Regions from separate parts of the Flectobacillus roseus genome, predicted to be linked through region 3. Evidence: riboswitches for the same ligand, from Rfam matches in the RefSeq annotation. Region 3 holds a riboswitch; each other region holds the start of a gene.
The links. Region 3 has a riboswitch for cobalamin ahead of metE (5-methyltetrahydropteroyltriglutamate--homocysteine S-methyltransferase). Riboswitches for the same ligand answer to the same signal wherever they lie in the genome.

Region 1 (3,289 bases), on a different contig from region 3:
CTATTTTAAAATTGGATATTCAATTCAGAAACTTCAAAGTAAACTCTTTTCACTATGCCACTTTGTGCCTTTGTGCCTGTTCACTTTAATACCTATTTTAAAACTGCAAACTCAAACCAATACTTGCATTGAATTGGCGGGTTTGATAGCCTGTGATTTCTACAAATTTGGTATTCAAAATGTTTCTCAAATCAGCGTACGCTTTAATTTTTGAATTGATGCGATATTCACCATATACATCTAATAACTGATACGCATCCAAGTCTACATTGATAGATTTGAATTGGTCGTTATCATAGTAAGTATCTTTACGAGCACCTACGCCTCTCAAAGTTGAACTCACATACAATTTTGAACTAGCCTGATATCCCAAACTCAAGGTAAAAGCATTTTCAGGACGACGAATCAAATTTTTGTAAGTCGTGTCTTTTCCTGCCACTTTGGTTGTTAGCTCGCCAATTTGATGCGTATAGGTAGCCGAAAGATTAAACTTGCCTAGCTGTGCTTGAGCGTCTAATTCCAAACCTTTACTTGCTTGCTTGTTGAAATTAACATACTTGCCATACGGCGCAGTATTGATTGACTGGAAAATAATCACATCGTTGATGGTTGTATTGAAATACACCGCACGGAAATAGGATTGTTGGTTATTGCTAAACAATTGGAGTCCGCCTTCTTGTGTAAATGATTTTTCGGGATTCAAGGCTGTATTGCCGTAAGGAGAATACAATTGATACAACGTTGGCGACTTGAAACTTGAGTAAAAGTTAGCTAATACTTTTAAGTTTTTACCCAATAAATAATAAGGATTGAGCGTGTAGGTAAAATTATTTCCGTACAAAGAATGATGATTGTAACGACCACCTGCTTCAGCGCCAAAACCACCCAAATTATTCAGGGTAAACGAGGTATAACCACTCACTTGATTTACATTGGCTAAGGCATCACTTAGTGGTGCATCTTCATAAGGACCCCAATCACTGATAGATAAATAGGTTTGGTTCATTTTCTGAGCACGATATTCTGCACCGACCAGCCACGTTATATTTTTACCCAAACTCCAACTACCATATAATTCAGCATAGTTGGTTTTAGCACCATAATTACTTGCCGAATACTTGTCATACGCATCAGGAGCCACATAGTTAGAATCGTTGATATAGCTACGTTTGAGGTCGTTGTAGTGATAATTGGCCACTAATTTTCCTCCTCCTACAAAATACTCCGCGCCTACTCCTATCTGTGTGCTTCGGCTATTTGCGACAAAGTCTTTATCATCACTAAATGCACCATTATCAATGTCGGCACGATAAGTTTCGTTTGTTACAAAAACTTTGGTTGTAAGATTGGCACCAAATTTTTGCTGAAACTGAGCACGAAACGCATCTTGATTAAAAGCATCTTTTTCGTTCAGATTATCATCTTTTTTATTGGCCGCTTGCGAAATACCTTTTGAGTACAACTTGGTATATGCTACGGCATAACTTGAATTTTTACTCAACGTACCACTCAAATTCAATGCACCTTTCCATGTACCATAACTTCCACCCGAAAGATTAGCTTGTGCGCTAAATGGCTTAGCACTCGCTTTTTTACGAATAATATTTATTACTCCACCTACAGCATCCGAACCGTAAAGGGTGGATTGCCCTCCTTTCAAAATCTCAATTCTTTCGATTTGGTCGATTGAAATAACGTTTAAGTCAAAATAATTACCAATCGTAGAAGGGTCATTTAATGGAATGCCATCCATCAACAACAAAGCATAGCCATTACTTAAGCCTCTAATACTAACTTCTTGGTTTGCGCCAAGTGTTAGTTGAGAGCCTACTACCTGCATACCTACTTGCTGATTGAGGATCTCTCCAAGTGATTTGCCTACATTCCGCTCCAAAATTTCTTTGGAAATAACGGTTAAAACTTTTCCTGTCTGTAATTGCTTTTGGGGTACTTTATTGGCAGTAACTACAACTTCGTTAAGGTTTGTTACGTTGTTTTGAGCCATACTCAGGCTTGCCACACAAAGTAATCCCGAACAGAAAAATAAAGATTTAAACATTGATTTGATAATTGTTTTCTAGCTAAATATCAATTCCTAAACCTATAAAATAGGTTTGATGATTGGATATAAAAGAATAGAAAATGAACAGAAAAGCGAACGCTCAGCAACAATTCATCCACCGTAAATTGTACCAAGAATAGATAAAAAGGCAGGTCTCCTGACTTGTTTCATCGACTCCGAGCCTTCCCGCCGCAAGGGCAGTGGCCATGAAGATTGAATTCGACACAAAACGAAACTTACAGTTGCGGGGACAGTTTAGGTTTTTCACCTAATTCCCTATTAAGCTTTGACACTTCCTAGATTTGAAGCATAAAGCACCTATATCTGCCACAAAGGTAGTGAATTGTGATTGAGGGAATTAGAGATTCTTGAATTCTTTTCAATTTTAGAATCTCATTTTATGGCTACTAGCGCATTGGTTAAACAGGTTTTAGAAATTATCATAGCCTAAATTGCTTAACTTTACCTTTATAAAATATTCAGTCAAAATTGCCTTATGGAATTCAGAACGCCAATAAAGATAGAAAAATCGCCCTTTCAGATACAACTTCAGTCCAAAGTATTGACGGTCGGTTCATGCTTTGCGCAAGTTATTGGACAAAAGCTTGAAGAAAACAAAATTGCTACCGAAGTCAACCCTTTTGGTACTTTGTTTAACCCCATGTCGATTTTCAAACTTTTGAATCCTAGCTATCAAAACGTCGACGAGCGGCTGTTTGTACAACACCAGCAAACATGGTTTCATTATGATTTTCACTCACAGTTTTTTGCAACTCAACAAGCGTCTTTAAAGGAATTATTGAATCATAACCTAGCAAAAATTCAGATTCAGCAATATGATTTCTTGGTTTTGACTTTCGGAACTGCATTTGTACATCAGCTCAAAGCTACGCCAAGCTATGTAGCCAATTGTCATAAAATGCCTGCAAGTTTATTCGAAAAGGACTTGTTGAGTGTGAAGGATATTTGTAAAAAATTCGCCGAGGTACACAAAGCAATAAGCGAACTAAACCCTTCCTTAAAAATCATTATTACCGTTTCGCCAGTGCGACACACCAAAGAAGGACTAGCCGAAAATCAATTATCTAAATCAATTCTCCGAACTGCCTGTCATTACTTAAGCGCTGATTATGAAAATGTTACGTATTTCCCGTCCTACGAAATTATGATAGACGACCTCCGTGATTATCGTTTTTATAAAGCCGATATGATTCATCCGAATGAAGT
Region 2 (3,289 bases), on a different contig from region 3:
CTTGTCTGTAAGGTTTTTCAAATCAAAGAATAATTTGATAGTCGAATTGATTTGATACTCTGTATAAAAATCTAATGTTGTGTAATTTCCGAGAACAACTTTTGCATCGTCGTAAGGACCACTACTTGCTTTGCTTACCGAACGAAGTGCTAATTGAGCTGACCAATTTCTCAAGATTTGATAAGCTACATTTACGTTAACTGTATGTTTTGGACGACGGAAAAGATTGGCATAGGTGGTGTCTTTACCAGCTACTTGTGTAGTTACTTCGCCATCTACAAAGGTATAATTGGCTTTTACTTGTGCTTTGCCAATAGCCCATTGAGCATCTACTTCAAACCCATGGTCTTTCTGTTGACTCAAGTTTACATAACGTCCCCAAGGGTCTTGGTTGATACTGATGTAAGCAATCACATCTTTGATATTGCGCTTGAAGTACACCCCACGAATATATGACTGGTGGTTTTTGCTAAACAATTGAGCGCCGATTTCACCTGTTTTACCTACTTCTGGCTTCAAAGCTTCGTTGCCATAAGGAGAGAATAATTGGTATAAGGATGGCGCTTTGTAGCTTGACGAATAGGTAGCTAATACTTTTAATCTTGCCCCAACCCAATAGAACGGATTAACGTTATACGTAAAGTTGTTACCATAAATAGAGTGATTGTTGTAGCGTCCACCAAGTTCTAAACCAAATCCATTGAAGTCTTGCAAATTCAAAGAAGTGTAGCCACTAAACAAACTGGTATTGGCAGTAGACGCTTTTATCGCTGGACTCTCATAAGGACCATAGCTACTAATAGACAAATAGGTTTGATCGGTATTTTGCCAACGGTTTTCGACACCTAATACCCATTTGATTTTATCAGAAAATGTATGAGCATAGTAAGCCTCCGCAAATCTTGCTACGCCACGGTAATAACCATAAGAATATTTGGCAAAAGCACCAGCCTCCACATGAGCCGAATCGTCGATATACACTCTCTGACCGTTAGTTTGCTGAAAATTAACGGTTAGTTTGCCATTTTTCAATTGATAATCGCCACCAACAGACCAAAGCAAGTTTTTGTTTTCAAAAGTATAGTCTTTTTCATCTTTGAAAGCCCCTGCATCCAAGTCTGTTTTGTAATAATTGCTCATCAAATCAGCTCTCAAGGTTAAGTTTTCACTTACCTGTTGACCCAATTTTACCTGAAAATTATTCTGCTTAAAACCGTCATTATCATAAGGAGTTTTGGCTGTTTCTGGCTGTTTAGCCGCAGAGATACCATTTGATTTTGTACCATTCCACGACAAACCATACGTCGTTTTTTTGTACTGACCACCTGCATTTACACTTGCGCGGTAGGTATCATAGCTACCGCCAGCCAAACTTCCGCTCAGACCTAATTTTTTACCACTATTTTTGGTAGTAATGATGTTAATGACACCTGCAACTGCATCAGAGCCATATAAACTTGACTGACCACCTTTTAAAATTTCGATACGCTCGATTTGGTCGATCGCAATCAAGTTGATGTCAAACGACGTAGACGCACCAGAAGGGTCATACACAGGCAAACCATCAACCAAAATCAAGGTGTAGCCAGCGCCTGCACCACGCAAATACAAATCTTGGTTTGTACCAAGTGTATTTTGAGAACCAATAACCGTAAGCCCAACTTGCTGGTTTAGCAACTCGCCTACAGTTTTACCTTTGCTACGTTGAATCGTAGCCGCATCAATCACTGACACCACTTTACCCGATTGAGATTGCTTTTGTGGGTACTTGTTGGTACTCACGACAACTTCATCAAGAACTTGAGATTTTTCAGCATTTTGAGCAATACCTTCTACACTTGCGCACAAGGCAAGCAATACAACTGATGGAAATAACTTTGAAGAATAAAACATTTAGAATTTGAACTTCCATTTTCTTATTCACCCACTTCAAAACATTCATTCCAATACTGCAAAAGGCAGCACAGAGAACTGTTTAAAAATGTTGATAATGGTCAATAAAAAAAGCGAAAATACTTTGCGAACGCTCGATTTTTGCTCATCCTCCGTAAGCGCGTATCAAGAATAATCTATGGCAGGTCTCCTGACTTCACTCGTCAAACTCGAACCTTCCCGAAATAAATTCAGTGGTTATGAGGATTGAGTTGACACGATTGAGTGTTACAGTTGCGGGGACAGTTCAGGTATCACACCTGATTCCCTATTAAGCTTTGAGGTTTTTGCTGGGAAAAACTAAAGCACCATAAACTGTTGGCAAAGTTATGGAAAAAATTAGGACAAAAAAAATAGCGTATCAACTAAATCGATACGCTATTCCAAACTACACCAAATATTATTATGATAACCACAATTGTGGCTCTCGAAAGTCTTGTTTCATTTAAAAGCACTTTGATTTTACAAATTTGAGTATTTATTATTAATAATAAAATGAGTAAAATTACTTAATTGTTAGCAAAATTTATAGATTTAAAATAAGTGCTTTCTTAAATTACTCAAAAAAACCGATAAAGTCACAAACTTTTATTTTTCGGGCTCTCATGTAAATGCGTATAATCATTTCAAACAAATCTGTTAACTTCAAAGCCAATCTCAATTTTTACATTAATTCTATAATCAAACATTTTTTTACTCCCTGAAATTTTAAAAAAATGACCCATTTTCTAAAAAACTCAAAAATCTTAACACTTTTATTCGGCAGTTTGACTCTTGGCACACAAGCCCAAACCGTTGATAAAGTAAATGACCCCGTAGAATGGATTAATCCCTTGATGGGTACAGCCTCAAAACCTAGTCTCTCTACAGGAAACACGTATCCAGCAATCGCTTTGCCTTGGGGGATGAATTTCTGGATGCCACAAACTGGCAAAATGGGCGATGGTTGGGCTTACACTTATGATGCCGACAAAATTCGTGGTTTCAAACAAACTCACCAGCCAAGTCCGTGGATCAATGACTATGGTCAGTTTGCTATTATGCCAATCACAGGTAAAATTCGTTTTCAAGAAGACCAACGTGCAAGTTGGTTTTCGCACAAAGCCGAAATTGCCAAGCCGTATTACTACAGTGTGTATTTGGCCGATCATGATGTGACCACCGAAATAACACCTACCGAGCGCGCTGCGGTCTTGCGTTTTACTTTTCCCAAAACTGACAGCGCCTTCGTAGTAATTGATGCTTTGGATAAAGGTTCTTTTGTGAAAATTATTCCTGAAAAAAATCAGATTATTGGATACTCGACCAAAAATAGTGGCGGAGTTCCAGAAAACTTCAAGAACTATTTTATCATCCA
Region 3 (3,289 bases):
AAATGCCTTCGCATCACCGATGATGGCCACAGGATTTTGGATTGAGACCATTTCTCCGATTTCTTTAGAAAAGCTGTAAATGCGTCCTGAAACCTCTGCACGAACAGCAAAATCTGAAGCAATACTTTTGGCTAATGCGACATTTTTGGCAGATTGTTCGGCAGAAAATTTGATTTGACGACGCAATTCGCTCACTCGTATCTCTGCTGATTGAAAAGCGGTTTGGGAATTATGATAGGCTAATTCACGCTGTTCTTGGTCGACCTTCGTTCCGATTTGTTGTTGCCAAAGCGCATTTTGACGACGCCAAAGTAGTGAATCATTCTTGAGTTTTTGATAGGCTAAATCTTTGGAGATAACAGCATCACGTAGACGTTCTTGATTTGATTTTATAGAAGCATTTTCAAAATTCAACTCTGCATTTTCGATATTGAGTTTAGCGCTAGGGTTAGCAATTTCGAATAGTATTTGCCCTTTTTCGACAAAATCACCTTCTTTTACTTTCAGAGAAGAAATATCACCTGAGTTTTTGGGAAAAACTTGGTACTGATTGACACTTTTAACCACACCCGAGGCATAAACTGATTCAGAAATAGCCTGAATTTGAGGGTAAATCGTTTCCACTTTTTTCTTACAGCTCGTGACCAGAGCTACCATGAATATTCCTGTCAACCAATGTTTCATCTTATGTGTCAACTTTTAGGATAATAGTTAAACCTCTATCCGATTTCGTGTTTTAGAATAGTTAAAATTAGAATTTTTTTTGAGATACAATCATGAGGTAAGTTTGTTGACGATTTGATTATGGTCAAAATATCGTTGAAATGGACAGGTGAAAAATTAGCCTTTGGTAAAAATGTTTCACTTTAAATAACCAATTAATTGGATATTTTATCTAATTAAAATTAAAAATTGTTTGTTATTATCTAATTTTTAAACAAATAGTAGTGAAGTGTAAAAATGTAAAAGATTGCTCATATACCTTTGTCCTATCCATTTTACACATCAATCGGAAAAGTAGTATCAAAGTGATGCTTTGATTTAAAAAGGAATCGTGTGTGAATCACGAACAGACGTGCTACTGTATTTAACCGCTCTTCGGAGCAAGTCGTGTACAAGATATCCATTGTTCCAGCTGGAATGAGAAGGAGTACAACGATGTTATAAGTCAGGAGACTTGCTGCTTTTCTCAATGACAAGACTCTCACGAATAGGGTGTTGGACGCGCATTGATTTTTCAAGCTCATTTACGAATGAGTAATTGAGCGTATTAGTGATTTCGATAAACTAGTAGCTCAATTGATATACATTTCGGGTCAGCTTTTGTTAAACATCAAAATGTGGTGTTTTATGATGTTTGCTTTTTAGAAAGCCGAAAGCTGATACCTGAAAACTTTTGAAAAATCTGTTCCACTCGTTGAAGGTTTTGTGTGTTGTGCCTAAATGGTTGAGTATTTCATTTTTAAACATTCAACCAACATGCTTACTCACATCCTTGGCTATCCACGAATCGGTAGCAAAAGAGAACTCAAAAAAGCCTGCGAACAATTCTGGTCAGGCAAAATCAGTAAAGAAGAATTACAGTCTCAGGCGTATCAGTTGAGACTAGAGCACTGGAAAATCCAGCAGGAAAATGGCATTGACCTTATTCCAAGCAACGATTTTTCATTGTATGATCATGTATTAGATTTGTCTTTGACCTTAGGGGTAATTCCACAACGCTATCAAGCTTTAGTGGATGGAAAGTCTAGCAAGGAATTAGAAATATACTTTGCCATGGCACGTGGTTATCAGAAGGAAGGTTTTGATGTCGTAGCCTGCGAGATGACCAAATGGTTTGATACCAATTACCACTATATCGTTCCTGAGTTTACTAAAAATCAACAATTTTATAGATTTTCAAATAAACCTGTCCAAGAATTTGAGGAGGCAAAACGCTTGGATATCGTTACAAAACCAGTCTTAATTGGTCCAGTTTCCTATTTGCTTTTAGGTAAAGAAAAGGAAAAAGGATTTAACCGTTTAGACTTGATTCAACGTTTGTTGCCTGTTTATATCGAGTTATTACAAGAACTCGAAAGTCGTGGTGCACATACGATTCAAATTGATGAACCATATTTGGTCATGGATTTGACAGAAAAAGAGAGGGCAGTTTTTCAAGAGGTTTACCAACAAATCAGAAAAGCATTGCCAGCGCTTCAAATTGTTTTGGCAACTTATTTTGAATGTTCTGGCGATAATCTAGTTACGACTTTGAGTTTGCCTGTCGACTGTCTTCATGTTGATTTAGTTCGCTGTCCATCTCAATTAGGAGATATTCTGAATCATGAAGCATTTGTGAATGGAACTACCAAACTTTCATTAGGCTTGGTAGATGGTCGAAATATTTGGAAAAATGATTTTACCAACTCCTTAAGTTTCATTGAAAAAGCGCTTTCAAAGCTTGGCGAAGACCGTGTTTGGATTGCGCCATCATGTTCATTGTTACATACGCCTTATGATTTGGATTTGGAAAAAGACGAAAGTGTATTAACTCCGACGATTAAAAACTGGATGGCTTTTGCTAAACAAAAATTGAAGGAAGTACGTACATTAGCAGATTTGACAAAACCCCAATTATTTAGCAGTTTGGCTTCTATTTTGACTGAAAATCAACAGGCTATTGAAAGTAGAAAGTCTTCAACATTGATTCACCGACCAACGGTTAAAGCCCAAATTCAAGGTATTAAAAATGCCGATTTTGAGCGTGAAGCACCGTTTGCACTTCGCCAGTCGATTCAGAAAGAATTATTACAATTGCCATTGTTGCCTACCACAACGATTGGTTCTTTTCCTCAAACAACAGAAGTACGTCAGTTGAGAGCCAATTATAAAAAAGGCCTTATTTCTGACAAAGTTTATATACAAGAAGTAGAAACTGAAATCAAAAAGGCCATTCATTGGCAAGAAGAATTGGGCTTGGACGTATTAGTTCATGGCGAGTTCGAGCGTAATGATATGGTTGAATACTTTGGTGAGCTATTGTCTGGTTATGTATTTTCTCAAAATGGCTGGGTACAAAGTTATGGCAGCCGTTGTGTGAAACCTCCCATTATTTTTGGTGATATTGAGCGCAAAGGAGATATGACAGTTCGCTGGACGAAATATGCACAATCACAAACTTCTAAAATTGTGAAAGGAATGCTCACAGGACCAATCACCATGTTACAATGGTCATTTGTGAGAGACGACCAACCGAGACGATTAACAGCATTTCAGTTGGCATTGGCTATCCGTGAGGAAGTTGTTA

Region 1: linked by a shared signal. The riboswitch ahead of QM524_RS20350 (TonB-dependent receptor plug domain-containing protein) and the one ahead of metE (5-methyltetrahydropteroyltriglutamate--homocysteine S-methyltransferase) in region 3 are both predicted to bind cobalamin.
Region 2: linked by a shared signal. The riboswitch ahead of QM524_RS24315 (TonB-dependent receptor plug domain-containing protein) and the one ahead of metE (5-methyltetrahydropteroyltriglutamate--homocysteine S-methyltransferase) in region 3 are both predicted to bind cobalamin.

Annotation. Positions count from the first base shown of each region.
Region 1 covers NZ_JASHIF010000020.1:173,555-176,843, forward strand. The annotation lists gene QM524_RS20350 (TonB-dependent receptor plug domain-containing protein) at 98-2,059, opposite strand; cobalamin riboswitch at 2,193-2,399, opposite strand; gene QM524_RS20355 (GSCFA domain-containing protein) at 2,559-3,289, shown strand, end outside.
Region 2 covers NZ_JASHIF010000028.1:23,674-26,962, forward strand. The annotation lists gene QM524_RS24315 (TonB-dependent receptor plug domain-containing protein) at 1-1,893, opposite strand, end outside; cobalamin riboswitch at 2,057-2,260, opposite strand; gene QM524_RS24320 (GH92 family glycosyl hydrolase) at 2,649-3,289, shown strand, end outside.
Region 3 covers NZ_JASHIF010000004.1:429,778-433,066, forward strand. The annotation lists gene QM524_RS06430 (efflux RND transporter periplasmic adaptor subunit) at 1-684, opposite strand, end outside; cobalamin riboswitch at 1,002-1,199, shown strand; gene metE (5-methyltetrahydropteroyltriglutamate--homocysteine S-methyltransferase) at 1,480-3,289, shown strand, end outside.